Regions from separate parts of the Micromonospora sp. NPDC005254 genome, predicted to be linked through region 1. Evidence: predicted binding sites of a transcription regulator. Region 1 holds the regulator's gene; the other holds the start of a gene.

The links. The regulator HrcA, encoded in region 1, represses chaperone genes, less so after heat shock. The targets are predictions, from matches to a motif close to GGTTNGCACNCTCNNNNNGAGNGTGCNAACC.
Region 2: groL (chaperonin GroEL) is a predicted target of HrcA. The motif match lies at 4,568-4,598, and genes of this name have one in related genera.

The regions. Positions count from the first base shown of each region.
Region 1 is NZ_JBIAKM010000011.1:61,973-69,472, forward strand. It holds gene hemW (radical SAM family heme chaperone HemW) at 1-1,109, shown strand, start outside; gene ACFYPR_RS28640 (DUF4870 domain-containing protein) at 1,222-1,860, opposite strand; gene hrcA (heat-inducible transcriptional repressor HrcA) at 2,087-3,109, shown strand; gene dnaJ (molecular chaperone DnaJ) at 3,183-4,328, shown strand; gene ACFYPR_RS28655 (16S rRNA (uracil(1498)-N(3))-methyltransferase) at 4,330-5,064, shown strand; gene ACFYPR_RS28660 (SDR family NAD(P)-dependent oxidoreductase) at 5,265-6,026, opposite strand; gene ACFYPR_RS28665 (histidine triad nucleotide-binding protein) at 6,074-6,433, shown strand; gene ACFYPR_RS28670 (serine hydrolase domain-containing protein) at 6,430-7,500, shown strand, end outside.
Region 2 is NZ_JBIAKM010000001.1:277,200-284,699, reverse strand. It holds gene ACFYPR_RS01360 (S8 family serine peptidase) at 1-1,386, shown strand, start outside; gene ACFYPR_RS01355 (GNAT family N-acetyltransferase) at 1,436-2,371, shown strand; gene ACFYPR_RS01350 (hypothetical protein) at 2,449-2,694, shown strand; gene groL (chaperonin GroEL) at 2,753-4,375, opposite strand; gene ACFYPR_RS01340 (hypothetical protein) at 4,646-5,386, opposite strand; gene ACFYPR_RS01335 (cold-shock protein) at 6,172-6,375, opposite strand; gene ACFYPR_RS01330 (GNAT family N-acetyltransferase) at 6,681-7,211, shown strand; gene paaN (phenylacetic acid degradation protein PaaN) at 7,385-7,500, opposite strand, start outside.

The sequences.
Region 1 (7,500 bases):
GCGCCAGTCGCTGCGGCTACTGCGACTTCAACACCTACACGGCCGCCGAGCTGGGCGGGGGCGCCAGCCGCGAGGCGTACGCCGACACCGTGCTGGCCGAGCTGTCGCTCGCCGCCCGGGTGCTCGGCGACAGTCCGCCGCCCCGGGTCGACACGGTCTTCGTCGGCGGCGGCACCCCGACCCTGCTCCCCGCCGACGACCTGGCCCGCATCCTCGACGGCATCGACCGCACCTGGGGGCTCGCCGCCGACGTCGAGGTGACCACCGAGGCCAACCCGGAGTCGGTGACCCCGGAGTCGTTGCGGCGGCTGCGGGCGGCCGGCTACACCCGGATCTCGCTGGGCATGCAGTCCGCTTCCCCGGGGGTGCTGGCGATCCTGGACCGCAAACACAGCGCCGGTCGGGCCACCGCCGCCGCCTTGGAGGCACGCGACGCCGGGTTCGAGCACGTCAACCTGGACCTGATCTACGGCACGCCGGGGGAGCGGGCCGAGGACTTCGCCGCCACGCTGGAGCAGGTCGTCGCCGCCGGGGTCGATCACGTCAGCGCGTACGCCCTCATCGTCGAGGACGGCACCCGGCTCGCCGCCCGGATGCGGCGCGGCGAGCTGGCGTACCCCAGCGACGACGTCGCCGCGGACCGCTACCTGGCCGCGGAGGCCGCCCTCGACGCGGCCGGCCTGTCCTGGTACGAGGTGTCCAACTGGGCGCGCACCGACGCGGCCCGGTGCCGGCACAACCTGCTCTACTGGACCGGCGCGGACTGGTGGGGGCTCGGCCCGGGGGCGCACAGCCACGTCGGCGGGGTGCGCTGGTGGAACGTCAAGCACCCCACGACGTACGCCCAGCGGCTGGCCTCCGGCGCGTCACCCGGCCTGGCCCGCGAGGTGCTCACCGTCGACGAGGCCCACATGGAGGACGTGATGCTCCGGCTGCGGCTCGCCAGCGGGCTGCCGCTGGCGGTGCTCGACGCGGCCGGCCGGGCCGGCGCCGAGCGGGCCCTCGCCGACGGCCTGCTGGCCGCCGGGGACTACGCCGCCGGCCGAGCGGCGCTCACCCTGCGCGGCCGGCTGCTCGCCGACGCGGTCGTCCGCGACCTGCTGCCCTGACCCGGACGCGCGGCCCGGCCGGCAGGTGCGACCGACCGTCGCCGGTCAGCCCGCGCCCCGGCCGGCCGTGCGGGCGGTGCGCCGGACCGGCCGGGGGAGCGGCCGGCCCGGATCACTTGACGAGGTTGGCCGAGAGGGGGTAGCGGTAGAGGCTGCCCTCGTTGGCCTTGATGCCGGCGAGGATGCCGAACACGGCACCGAGGATGATGGCCGCCCCGACGCCGATGAAGCCGATCAGGATGCACGAGAGCACCCAGCCGACCAGGCCGACGATCGACCAGATGAGCTGGAAGTTGAGCGCGGCGACGGCGTGCGCCCGGACCGTCGGGGACTGGTTGCCCCGGGCCAGCATCGCCACCAGCGGGGCGACCCAGCCGAGCACGCCCCCACTGATGATCATGCCGGCCGCGCCGCCGAAGTGCGCGACCAGCGCCCAGGTCTTGTCCTCGTTGTTGGCGTAGCCGCCGCCGGGGCCGCTGAAGGCGCCGCCGGTCGGATACCCGCCAGTCGGGCCGCCCGGGGGGTAACCGCCCGGCGGGGGGTAACCACCTGGCGGAGGGTAGCCGCCCGACGGCGGTTGGTCACCGGTGGGCGGCGGATAGCCACCGGCCGGGGGATAGCCGGCCGGGTCGGGTGCCCCGGACAGTGGTGCGGTGGGCGGCTCGGCCGCGGAAGGCGAGCCCGGGAGAGTCGGCTCCGGCGGGTAACTGCCGGGGTCTCCCGCGCCGGGAGGGCGAGGTGGTTCAGTCATGACTGTCACGGTAGGTGTCGGCGGCAACGTCGCACCAGAGCGATACCGCCCGGCCGCGCGGGCCGATCGGCCCGCGCAAGGTGGCGCGGGCCGCACCCACGGCCTGTCGTTGATCATCGCGTCGGCGGGGGTGCCGACGTAGACTGGCACTCGTTACAGTCGAGTGCCAGGACGGCCGTCGGCCCCGGGTGGGCCGCCGGCCGACGTGCGACAGGAGGTGCGGAGGATGGGTCTGGACGACCGCAAGCTCGCCGTGCTCCGCGCCATCGTCGAGGACTACGTCTCCACCCAGGAGCCGGTCGGCAGCAAGGCGCTGGTCGAGCGCCACCAGCTCGGGGTCTCCCCGGCGACGGTCCGCAACGACATGGCCGTGCTGGAGGAGGAGGGCTACATCCGGCAGCCGCACACCAGTGCCGGCCGGGTGCCCACCGACCGCGGCTACCGCCTCTTCGTCGACCGGCTGTCCCGGGTCAAGCCGCTCAGTCCCGCCGAACGTCGGGCCATCGAGCGCTTCCTCGTCGGCGCGGTCGATCTCGACGACGTGGTGCACCGCACCGTGCGCCTGCTCGCCCAGCTCACCCGGCAGGTGGCCGTCGTGCAGTACCCGAGCCTGGCCCGCTCCTCGGTGCGGCACCTGGAGCTGGTGCCGATCTCCACCACCCGGCTGATGCTCGTCATGATCGCCGACACCGGGCGGGTCGAGCAGCGGCTGGTGGAGCTGCCCGGCCCGGTCCCCGCCGACGACGTCACCGACCTGCGCCGGCTCGTCAACGAGAAGCTCGCCGGCGCCCGGCTGTCCGAGACCCCGCCGCTGGTGCAGGCGCTGGTCGAGGAGGCGCCGGCCGAGCTGCGTCCGGCGATGACCACCCTCTCCACCGTCCTGCTGGAGACGCTTGTCGAGCGGCACGAGGAACGCATCGCCCTGGCCGGCACCGCCAACCTCACCCGGGGCGGCCTACTCGACTTCCAGGGCTCGCTGCGACCCATCCTGGAGGCGCTGGAGGAGGAGGTCGTGCTGCTCAAGCTCATCGGCGAGACCGAGCCCAGCACGACCCGGGTCCTGATCGGCGACGAGAACGAGTTCGACAACCTGCGCGCCGCCTCGGTGGTCAGCACCGGGTACGGCCCGGGGGCCACCATCGTGGGCGGCCTCGGCGTGTTGGGGCCCACCCGCATGGACTACCCCGGCACCATCGCCACGGTGCGCGCCGTGGCACGCTACGTGGGCGAGCTGCTGGCCCAGAACTGACCAGTCAGGGCCGACGGCCGGCTGCGGCCGCCGGTCGGCGTAACGCGAGACGAACATGAGGACACGGAACGCAGTGGCCAGGGACTACTACGGCATCCTCGGTGTCAGCCGGGAAGCCTCCGATGACGAGATCAAGCGCGCCTACCGCAAGCTGGCACGCCAGTTCCACCCGGACGTCAATCCGGACCCGGAGGCCCAGGAGAAGTTCAAGGACATCAACGCCGCGTACGAGGTCCTCTCGGACGACCGGAAGCGGCAGATCGTCGACCTGGGTGGCGACCCGCTCGCCCCGGGAGGCGGCGGCGCGGGCGGCCCGGGTGGCCCGGGGGGAGCCGGCCCGTTCGTCGGCTTCCAGGACATCATGGACGCGTTCTTCGGCGGCGCGGCAGGTGGCGCCCGTGGCCCACGGCCGCGGACCCGGCCGGGCGCCGACGCGATCCTGCGGCTCGAACTCGACCTGCACGAGACGGCGTTCGGCGTCGAGGCCCCGATCACCGTCGACACCGCGGTGCTCTGCACCACCTGCTCGGGCGCCGGCACGGCAGCCGGCACCCACCTGGCCACCTGCGAGGCGTGCGGCGGTCGGGGCGAGGTGCAGTCGGTGCAGCGCACCTTCCTCGGCCAGGTGGTCTCCGCCCGGCCGTGCACCGTCTGCCAGGGCTACGGCACGACCATCCCGCACCCCTGCCCCACCTGTGCCGGCGACGGCCGGGTGCGCACCCGCCGTTCGCTCACCGTCAAGATCCCGGCCGGTGTCGAGGACGGCATGCGGATCCGGCTGGCCCAGCAGGGCGAGGTCGGCCCGGGCGGCGGCACCGCCGGTGACCTCTACGTGGAGATCCACGAGAGGCCACACGACGTCTACTCCCGCAAGGGCGACGACCTGCACTGCCGGGTCACCGTGCCGATGACCGCCGCCGCGCTGGGCACCCGGCTCACCATCAAGACGCTGGACAGCGAGGAGACCGTCGACGTCAAGGCCGGCACCCAGCCGGCCAGCACGCTGCGGCTGCGCGCCCGGGGTGTGCCGCACCTGCGCGGCACCGGCCGGGGTGACCTCTACGTGCACCTCGACGTCCGGACGCCCACCAAGCTCGACCCCGACCAGGAGAAGATGCTGCGCGACTTCGCCAAGACCCGGGGTGAGGAGGTCGCCGAGCTGACCAAGCAGGGCGGCTTCTTCTCCCGGATGCGCGACGCGTTCAACGGCCACGCCTGACGTGTCCGCGCCGCTCTTTTTGGTCGACGCGCTGCCCACCGGCGACGCGCTGACCCTCGACGGGCCCGAGGGGCACCACGCCGCCACCGTGCAGCGGCTGCGCGTCGGCGAGGAACTGCTGCTCGCCGACGGGCGGGGTGGCACGGCCGCCGCCGTGGTCACCGCCGTCGGCAGGGGCAGCCTGGAGGTCACCGTCACCTCCCGGGAGTACGCGGACGCGCCCGTACCCCGGATCGTCACCGTGCAGGGCATCGCCAAGGGTGACCGGGGCGAGCTGGCCGTGCAGGCGATGACCGAGGTCGGGGTGGACGAGATCGTGCCCTGGGCGGCGTCGCGCTCGGTGGTCCAGTGGCGCGGCGACCGGGGCGTACGGGCCCGCGAGAAGTGGGTCGCCACCGCCCGCGAGGCGGCGAAGCAGGCCCGCCGGCCCTGGCTGCCGGTGGTGGCCGGCGCGCCCGACGAGTCCACCGCGACGGTCGCCCGCCGCATCGCCGGCGCCGCCGCCGGGTTCGTCCTGCACGAGGAGGCCGAGGAGCGGCTCACCACCGCCGACCTGCCCTCCATCGGTGAGATCGTCCTGGTCGTCGGCCCCGAGGGCGGCATCGCTCCGGCCGAGATGACCGCCTTCCGCGAGGCCGGCGGCCGGCCGGTACGCCTCGGGCCGGAGGTGCTGCGGACCTCCACGGCCGGCGTGGCCGCGCTCAGCGTGCTCGCCACCCGCCTCGGCCGCTGGTAGTCCCACCGCTAGCTGTGGTGACTCGTGTAGCTGTGGTGACTCGTGCCCCGACCCAGGCTCCCACCTTGTCCGCGTCCTTTGCTCTGCTTCAACCGACGCAACAGTTTCGGCCGTTGAGTGTTGCCGTGGTTGAAGCAGAGCAAAGGACGTGATGAGCAGGCGGGAGGCCCTGGCCGGTGGCGGCGCGGGCTGGCGGGTGGTCAGGTGCGCAGGTAGGAGGCGCCGTTGAGGTCGACGATCGTGCCGGAGGCCCACTCGGCCTCGGGGGACGCCAGCCAGTGCACCGCGGCGGCGATCTCCTCCGGCCGGGCCACCCGGTCGAACGGGCTCTGCGCCCGGATCGCCGCGCCCTCCGTACCGCTCAGGTACTCGGTGACCATGTCGGTCGCCACGAAGCCCGGCGCGACGGTGGCGACCGTGATGCCGTACGGCGCGAGGGCCACGGCGAGGGACTGGCCCAGCGCGTTGAGCCCCGCCTTGCTGGCCCCGTACGCCGGCTGGTGCGGCTCGCCGCGGAACGCGCCCCGGGACGAGACGTTGACGATCCGCCCGCCGCGTTCACGCATGTGCTGGGCGGCGCACCAGATGACGTTGCCGGCGCCGGTCAGGTTGGTCTCCAGCACCTGCCGCCAGCGTTGCTGCCACTGCTCGTAGGAGGCGCCGAAGATCGGGTGCGGGTCGTCCCGGTCGCCGTACGTCCCGGCGTTGTTGACCAGCACGTCCAGCCCGCCGAGCAGTTCGGCGGCCCGGTCGACCATGGCCCGGACGGCGTCCGGGTCGGTGAGGTCGGCGCGGACCACCACGTGCCCCGAGCCGGGCAGCCCCGCGCGCAGCTCCTCGGCCGCGTCGCCGGAGTCGCGGTGGTGGATGGCCACCCGGTCGCCGCTGGCGGCGAACGCCTCCACCACCGCGCGGCCGATGCCACGCGAGGAACCAGTCACCAGTACCGCCCGATCCGTCATGCCGGCCATCCTGCCTCAGCCGTGCCCCGCGTCCTTACACTGCCCCGATGGGATCCGACTGCCTGTTCTGCCGCATCGTCGCCGGGGAGATTCCGGCCACCGTGGTCCGGGAGACCGCCACCACGCTCGCCTTCCGCGACATCGACCCGAAGGCCCCGGTGCACGTCCTGGTCATTCCGAAGGAGCACTACGCCGACGTCGCCACGCTCGCCGAGGGTGACCCGGCGCTGGCCGGTGCGGTGCTCGCCACGGCCGCCGCGGTGGCCGATGACGAGGGGCTGCTCGGCGACGGGTTCCGGCTGATGTTCAACACCGGGGTGTACGGCGGGCAGGAGGTGTTCCACGCGCACGCGCACCTGCTCGGTGGCGCGCCGCTCGGCCCGATGCTCGCCCGGGACCTGGCGTGACGGCCGGCCCGTACGCGCACGACCGGTTGGGCCGGCTGGTCCGCCGGGTGCAGGCCGACGCCCGGGTGCCGGCGGTGTCGGCGGCGCTGCACCGGGCCGACCGACCGCTGTGGAGCTGCACTGTCGGGGGCACCGGCACCGACAGCCCGTTGGGTCCGGGCACCCAGTTCCGGATCGGCTCGGTCACCAAGACCTTCACGGCGGTGCTCACCCTCCAGTGCCGCGACGACGGGCTGCTGGACCTGGATGACCCGGTGGGCCGGCACCTGGACCTTCCCGCACACGGCGAGCTGACCGTGCGCCGGCTGCTGTCGCACACCGGCGGACTGCAACGCGAGCCGTTCGGTGACGTCTGGGACACCCTGAACGCGCCGGACGCCGAGCAGTTGGTGGCCGGGCTGGACCGCGCCGAGCGGGTGTTGCCCACCGGCCGGCGTTTCCACTACTCCAACCTGGGCCTCGCCGTGCTCGGCCTGCTGGTCGGTCGGCTGCGCGGGGGCAGCTGGGCGGAGGTGCTCGCCGAGCGGGTGCTGACGCCGCTGGGGCTGACCGACACGACCGTGACCCCTCGGCCCTCGGCGGCCACCGGCTACCTGGTCGACGCGTACTCCGACGAGGCGCACCCGGAGCCGCCGACCGACTTCGGCGCGGTGGGCCCGGCCGCCCAGCTCTGGAGCACCGCGACCGACATGGCCCGCTGGGCGGCGTTCCTCGCCGACCCGGCGGCGCTCGACCCGGCCGGCGCGGTGCTCGCCCCGGGCACCCTGGACGAGATGCGCTGGCCGTTGACCACGACCGACGAGACGCTCTGGGGCGCCGGCTTCGGGCTCGGCCTGATCCTCGTCCCGCAGGGCGAGCGGGTGGTGCACGTGGGGCACGACGGGGCGATGCCCGGCTTCCTGGCCGGCGTGTACGGCCGGCGGGGTGGCGACGGCACGGCCGGCGCGATGGGCGCCGCGGTGCTCGGCTCGTCCGGCACAGCGGCCGAGTTGCTCGAACTGCCGCACCGGCTGCTCACCGAGGCGGTCGAGCACGATCCCGCCGACATCGAGCCGTGGACGCCCGGC
Region 2 (7,500 bases), on a different contig from region 1:
AGTCGCCGGGTCGCCGCGCTGGCGGTGGCGGTCCTGCTGGTGACGGTGGGTGTCGTCGACGTCGGGCCCGGCCAACCCGGCCTGTACGGGGAGCGGCTGCTGGTGGTGCTGCGCGAGCAGGCCGACCTGAGCGGCATCCCGGCCGGCGCCCCCGGGCAGGCCGGACGGGACGCCCGGGCGGCGGAGGTCTACCGGCGGCTGGTGACCACCGCCGACCGCAGCCAGGCCGACCTGCGCCGCACAGCGGGGCGGCTACGACTCGACCCGGTGCCGTATTACCTGGTCAACGCGGTCGAGGTGGATGGCGGCCCGGCCGTACGGGCCTGGCTCGCGCGGCGACCCGAGGTGGCTCGGGTGCTGGTCAGCCAGCGCCTGCGGCCGCTGCCGGCCCCGGCGGGGCAGAGCCGGGGCACCGCGCCCGCGCCGACCGGCCCGGAGTGGAACATCCGTCAGCTCGGCGCGGACCGCGTCTGGTCCCAGCTGGGGGTGACCGGCAGGGGAATCGTGGTCGGCAGCTCCGACTCCGGTGTGGACGGCGACCATCCGGCGCTGCGGGCCGGGTTCCGTGGCGGGGACGACTCCTGGTACGACCCGTGGGACGGCACCCGGACGCCGAACGACCAGGGCGGGCACGGCACCCACACGGTGGGCAGCGCGGTCGGGCGGGACGGCATCGGGGTGGCGCCGGACGCGCAGTGGGTGGGCTGCGTCAACCTGGACCGCAATCTGGGCAGCCCGGGGCACTACCTGGACTGCCTCCAGTTCATGCTGGCGCCCTTCCCGGCCGGCGGTGATCCGTTCACCGACGGCCGGCCAGAGCGCGCCCCGCAGGTGCTGACCAACTCGTGGGGCTGCCCGGCGATCGAGGGCTGCGACCGGGAGGCCCTGCTCCCGGCCACCACGGCGCTGGACGCCGCCGGGATCTTCGTGGTCGCCGCGGCCGGCAACACCGGCCCGTGGTGCGCGTCGATCGACGACCCGCCCGCTCCGTACGCGAACGTGCTGACCGTGGGCGCGGTGGACGCGCACCGGCGGGTGGCCGAGTTCTCCTCACGCGGGCCGGTGCCGGGCGGCACGGGCAAACCGGACGTGCTGGCGCCCGGGGTGGGCGTGGTGTCGGCCATGCCCGGCGGCGGGTACGCGGCGCTGGACGGCACGTCGATGGCGACCCCGCAGGTGGCGGGAGTGGTCGCGCTCATGTGGTCGGCGAACCCGGCGCTGGTCGGGGACCTGACCAGGACCCGGCAGATCCTGCGGGACACCGCGACGCCGGCCGAGCCGACGTACCGTTCCGACAACCCCACCGACGCCTGCGGCGGCCCGGCGAACGTCACCGGCGCCGGCCAGGTCGACGCGTACGCAGCCGTTCGCGCCGCCCGGGGGTGAACGAGGGCGGGGCCGGTCACCGCCAGCAGGTGATCTAGGGTCGGCGACCATGGACGCCGAGATCACCGTCGCCGAACTGAGCCCCGACCTCGCGCCCACCGTGACGCGGTTCTGCGCGCAGGCGCTCGACCTGCCCGAGGACGCCGCCGAGGCGGCCGCCATCGTGGACGTGCTGTGGACCCGGGCCGCTGCCGACCGCGCGGTGGTCGGGCTGGGCGCGTACCGGGGGAACGACCTGGTCGGGGTGCTGCTCTGCTCGGTGTCGCCGGCCGAGGTGGGCATCGGGCACGTGGACCTGGTCGCTGTGCTCCCCGGGCAGCGCCGCCGGGGGGTGGGCCGCGCGCTGCTGTCGCGGGCCGAACAGGCACTCGCCGAGCGCGGCGTCACCGAGGTGCTGCTCGCCGGAAACCCGCCGTACTACGCCTGGCCGGGCATCGACGTGCGGTACACGCCAGCGGTGTGCGCCGCCCTGGCGCTCGGCTACCACCAGGACCGGACCGCCTGGAACATGACGGCGGACCTGTCGTACGACGAGTCACCGGCCCTGCGGTCCACGGAGGCCGCGGAGCAACGGCTGGCTGGGCAGGGCATCACGGTACGCCGGGCGGAGCCCGCGGACCTGCCGGCGCTGGCCGCGTTCGCCCGGTCCACCTTCGGTGGCGCCTGGGACGGCGAGCTGGCCGGGTCGGTGGGCCGCGCGGGGGCGGGCTGCCACCTGGCGGAGCGGACCGGCGAGGTGCTGGGTTTCGCCGCCTACGGGTCGTCCCGGCCGAGCTGGTTCGGGCCGATGGGCACCGCGCCCGCCGCCGAGGGTTCGGGCATCGGCGGGGTGCTGCTGCGACGCTGCCTGCGCGACCAGCGTGCGGCGGGGGTGGACCGGGCGCAGATTGGCTGGGTGGGGCCGGTGCCGTTCTACTCGGGCAGCGCGGGCGCCCGGATCGAGCGGGTCTTCTTCCTGTACCGGCGGACCCTACCGGTGACGTGAGAGGGCAAATGGGACATGAGTCCATTCGCCCGCATTACCCATCGACGCCCCCTACCGTTTCGGTAGAGGAGGCAGCCATGACCACGGATGACGACCAGACCGAGGACGGCCCGCCGATCACCTGGAAACCGGTCGGCGAACTGCCCGGCCAACTCCCGTTCGACCGGCTCGACTACGGCGACGCCGAGCAACTTGCCGAGATGACCACCGACGGCGAGCGGCTGACCGAGGAACCGCAGGAGATGGTGGACGCGCCGATCCAGCTGCTCCCGCCGTACGACCGGGCGCAGAAGCGCCGCAACCAGCGCCCACTGCCCACCTGACGACGAACGGGGCGGACCGCGTCAGCGGCCCGCCCCGTTCGGTGTGTCGGAACTGGACTCAGAAGTCCATGTCCCCGCCACCCGGGCCCGCCGGGGCAGCCGGGTTCTTCTCCGGCTTGTCCGCGACGACGGCCTCGGTGGTGAGGAAGAGCGCCGCGATGGAAGCGGCGTTCTGCAGCGCCGAGCGCGTCACCTTGGCCGGGTCGATGATGCCCGCGGCCAGCAGGTCGACGTACTCGCCGTTGGCGGCGTTGAGGCCGTGACCCGCTTCGAGGTTACGGACCTTCTCCACCACGACGCCGCCCTCGAGGCCGGCGTTGACGGCGATCTGCCGCAGCGGGGCGTCCAGCGCGACCTTGACGATGTTGGCACCGGTCGCCTCGTCGCCGACCAGGTCCAGCTTGTCGAAGGCGGTCTTGCCGGCCTGCACCAGCGCGACGCCACCACCCGGGACGATGCCCTCCTCGACGGCGGCCTTCGCGTTGCGAACGGCGTCCTCGATGCGGTGCTTGCGCTCCTTGAGCTCGACCTCGGTGGCCGCGCCGACCTTGATCACCGCAACGCCACCGGCCAGCTTGGCCAGCCGCTCCTGCAGCTTCTCGCGGTCGTAGTCGGAGTCGCTCTTGTCGATCTCGGCCCGGATCTGGTTGACCCGACCCTGGATCTGGTCGGCGTCGCCGGCACCGTCGACGATGGTGGTCTCGTCCTTGGTCACCACGACCTTGCGGGCGCGGCCCAGCATGTCGAGGCCGACGGCGTCCAGCTTGAGGCCGACCTCCTCGCTGATGACCTGGCCACCGGTGAGGATGGCGATGTCGGCGAGCATGGCCTTGCGGCGGTCACCGAAGCCCGGCGCCTTGACGGCGACGGACTTGAAGGTGCCCCGGACCTTGTTGACGACCAGGGTGGCCAGGGCCTCGCCCTCGATGTCCTCGGCGATGATCAGCAGCGACTTGCCCGACTGCATGACCTTCTCCAGGATCGGAAGCAGGTCCTTGACCGACGAGATCTTGCTGTTGACGATCAGGAGGTAGGGGTCGTCGAAGACGGCCTCCATGCGCTCCGGGTCGGTCATGAAGTAGGCCGAGATGTAGCCCTTGTCGAAGCGCATACCCTCGGTGAGCTCCAGCTCCAGCCCGAAGGTGTTGCTCTCCTCGACGGTGATGACGCCTTCCTTGCCGACCTTGTCCATCGCCTCGGCGATGATCTCGCCGACGGTGCTGTCGCCAGCGGAGATGGAGGCGGTGGAGGCGATCTGCTCCTTGGTCTCGACGTCCTTGGCGAGCTTGGACAGCTCCTCCGAGACGCTCGCGACCGCAGCCTCGATGCCCCGCTTCAGGGCCATCGGGTTGGCGCCGGCGGCCACGTTGCGCAGGCCCTCGCGAACCAGGGCCTGGGCCAGGACGGTCGCCGTCGTCGTGCCGTCACCGGCGACGTCGTCGGTCTTCTTGGCGACTTCCTTGACCAGCTCGGCGCCGATCTTCTCGTACGGGTCCTCGAGCTCGATCTCCTTGGCGATGCTCACACCATCGTTGGTGATGGTGGGGGCACCCCACTTCTTCTCGAGCACGACGTTGCGGCCCTTCGGGCCGAGGGTCACCTTTACGGCGTCAGCGAGCTGGTTCATGCCCCGCTCGAGGCCGCGGCGCGCCTCTTCGTCGAACGCGATCATCTTTGCCATACGGCGTTGTCCTCCTGGACACTCACGGCCACCCGAGTGTGTGTCCCGGATGGGCCGCCTGGTTTACGCACCTTGGGACGCCGCCACCAGGCGACGACGACGTCCTCCGGCCGGGCCGGATAGCCCGCGACGACCGGCCATGTGCCGCCCCGGCGTCTCCACGCCTGGGCAACCTGGCCCCACCGTCCCGACCGTTGGCACTCACGGTACGCGAGTGCCAATGACTTGTTTAGCACTCTCACCTGCCGAGTGCAAGCACGATGACGCCGCTCAGCCGAGTTCGGCCGCCAGTCCGGCGCTGTTCACCGGCCCCTCATGGGCCCGCTGCTCGGTGTACGTGACCAGCAGACCGATCAACTGGACGAGGTGGGCCGGCAGCGCCAGCAGCGCCGCGACACCGATCACCGCCACCACCCCGACCGCGGCGCCCGGGGACGCGAACGGGTCCGTGCCCAACGCGCCGGTGCCCACCGACTCCAGGAAGCCCGGAACCACGGTGCCGACGATCACAGCCCCGCCCACCACGGCCACCCGGCCGAGCAGCAGCCCGAGCCGGGCGTGGAACATCCCGAACGACCGGCCGATCGGGTTCTGCCGCTCGAACAGGTAGACCGGGCCGGCCAGGCTCAACGCGAACGCCAGATAGATGCCCGGCAGGACGCAGAAGCAGAAGCCGATACCGATGAGCACGCTGACCAGCAACGTCCAGCCCCACAGGCCGAGCGCCCGGCGCAGGCCGTACCGCAGCGCCGCATCCAGGCTGGCGGGCCGGCCGGTCGCCTGCTGGGTGATCACCCAACTGCCGGCGGCCCACCCCACCGCCTGCACCAGACCGATCAGCAGGCTGCCGCCGACCAGCACGGCGACGAGGGTTGCCAGGGTGGCGGCGAAGTTGTCCGGCAGTCCGGCCGCCGGATCCATCTCGGCCTGCGCCTCCCAGCCGGGCGACGGGTCCACACCCAGCGAGATGACCGAGAGCACCGCCGCCGGCAAGACCTGCGTGAGCAGCATGATCGGCACCAACTGCCGCCAGCTTCGGCGCAGCGCGCCCCCGCACCGCTCGAACCAGGCCCCAATGCCGGCACCGGGCGGAGTGACCAGGGCGTCGTTCGGATCGAACCCGTGACCTGGCGGGTACCAGCTGACCGGCGCCCCCGGATACCACGGCTGCCCACCGTAGGGACCAGACCCCGGCGGGTAGCCGCCGGTGGGCGGAAAGACCCAGCCCTGCGGCGGCGCACCGGCCGGACCCCAACCGCCCCGCGCGGGATCCCAACCGGGCGGCGGCCCAGCCGGTGGACCCCAACCGCCCTGCGCGGTGGGATCCGGCGTACCCGCCGGACCGGCCTGCCCCCAACCCTGGGGGATCGGGCCGGGTGGCGGCCCGTATCCAGGCGGCATCGCAGGGCCGGGGCCGTATCCAGGCGGCATCGCAGGGCCGGGGCCGTATCCGGGTGGCATCGCAGGGCCGGGGCCGTATCCGGGCGGCATCGCAGGGCCGGGGCCGTATCCGGGCGGCATCGCAGGGCCGGGGTCGTGTCCGGGTGGCGGCCCGGGGTCTGCGCCGGAGGCCGGTGGCGTGCCCGGGGCCGCGCCGGAGATGGGTGAGGTGGGGTCGGACGGGCCCGGCTCACCCGGCCCGGAGGGCGTGGTGGGTGGGGGCGGCTGGTCGGTCATGAACCCTCCTCAGCATCGGCTGGAACGGCTCACGATCTTCCCGGGTGGGCGTCCGCACCGCAGCCCCGACCCGCCAGCCGATCGGGGGTGATCCGCGAGCGAAAAGGTCGGGAATTCGCTCAGGCGATGACGCGTACGTGTTCCGCCTGCGGGCCCTTCTGGCCCTGGGCGATCTCGAACTCCACCCGCTGGCCGTCGTCGAGCGCCTTGTAGCCGTCCATCTCGATCGCGGAGAAGTGGACGAACACGTCCTGACCGCCGTCGACGGCGATGAAGCCGTAGCCCTTTTCGGCGTTGAACCACTTCACGGAACCCTGTGCCACGGTGCACTTCCCTCACTCTTGCGCAGCGTTGCCTGCCCGGGCGCGCGGCACGGCCGGACGCCCTCGGACCACCGCCTCAGCGATCGACGACGGCCGCTGAAAGGGTGACCGAAATCGCACGCTACACGAGGAGTGACGGCCGCGCACGACCCCAAATCGGGCGTATTCCCGGGCGATCCGACCGGGCCCGGGGGCCGGACCGGAACGGGCCACGGACGACCGGTCCCGGCTCGCCGCCCGGCGGCCCGGCGGCGGGGCGGGGCACGCCCCGAGGCAGCTCCCGCCCCTGTGGTAGGCATGCAGACATGACCACCGATATCGGCTCAGCCGCCGTTCGGCAGGCCGAGATCCACCGGGTCCGGCCGGAGGACGCCGCCCGGATGCGGGCACTGCGCCTGGAGATGCTCGCCGACGCGCCCTTGGCCTTCCTGGAGACCGTGGCGGACGCGGCGGCCCGACCGCACCGCGAGTTCGCCGCGCGGGTGGCGTACACGTCGGCCGGCCCCCACAACGCGCAGTTCGTCGCGGACCCGGGCGGCCGTCTGGTCGGGCACGCCGGCGGCACGGTCGCGCCGAACGAGCCGGGGCTGACCGTCATCTACGCCGTGTACGTCACGCCGGCCTGGCGGGGCAGCGGGCTGCTCGGCGAGCTGATCGACGGGGTGGCCGCCTGGTCCCGGGCCTGCGGCCGACCGGAGCTGCTGCTGGAGGTGGTGGTAGGCAACGACCGCGCCTACCGGGCCTACCGGCGGCTGGGCTTCACCGACACCGGCGTGCGAGTCCCCCACCCCACGATCCCCGCCCTGAACGAACTACAGATGCGCCGAACAGCCTAGAAACAAGAGAACCCATCCCAAGGCAGAACCCCGGTGATGTCTAAAAGCCGGACGCGTCAGCGACGACCGCGTCCACGTGAGGGTTTCCGGGGCAGCCCGCCCCGCGCAGGGATCAAGCCTGACCGCCCGGAGCGGGGCGGGCTGCCCCGGAAACCCCCAACCGCAACCAAAGATCAGACGTGACGCCGCGACTGCACGATCCGGAACCGGTTGGCCACGTACGCCCCGTCCGTCAGCGCCGAGTTGGCCGCCGCGTTCGCCCCACTGCCGTGGAAGTCGGAGAACGCCG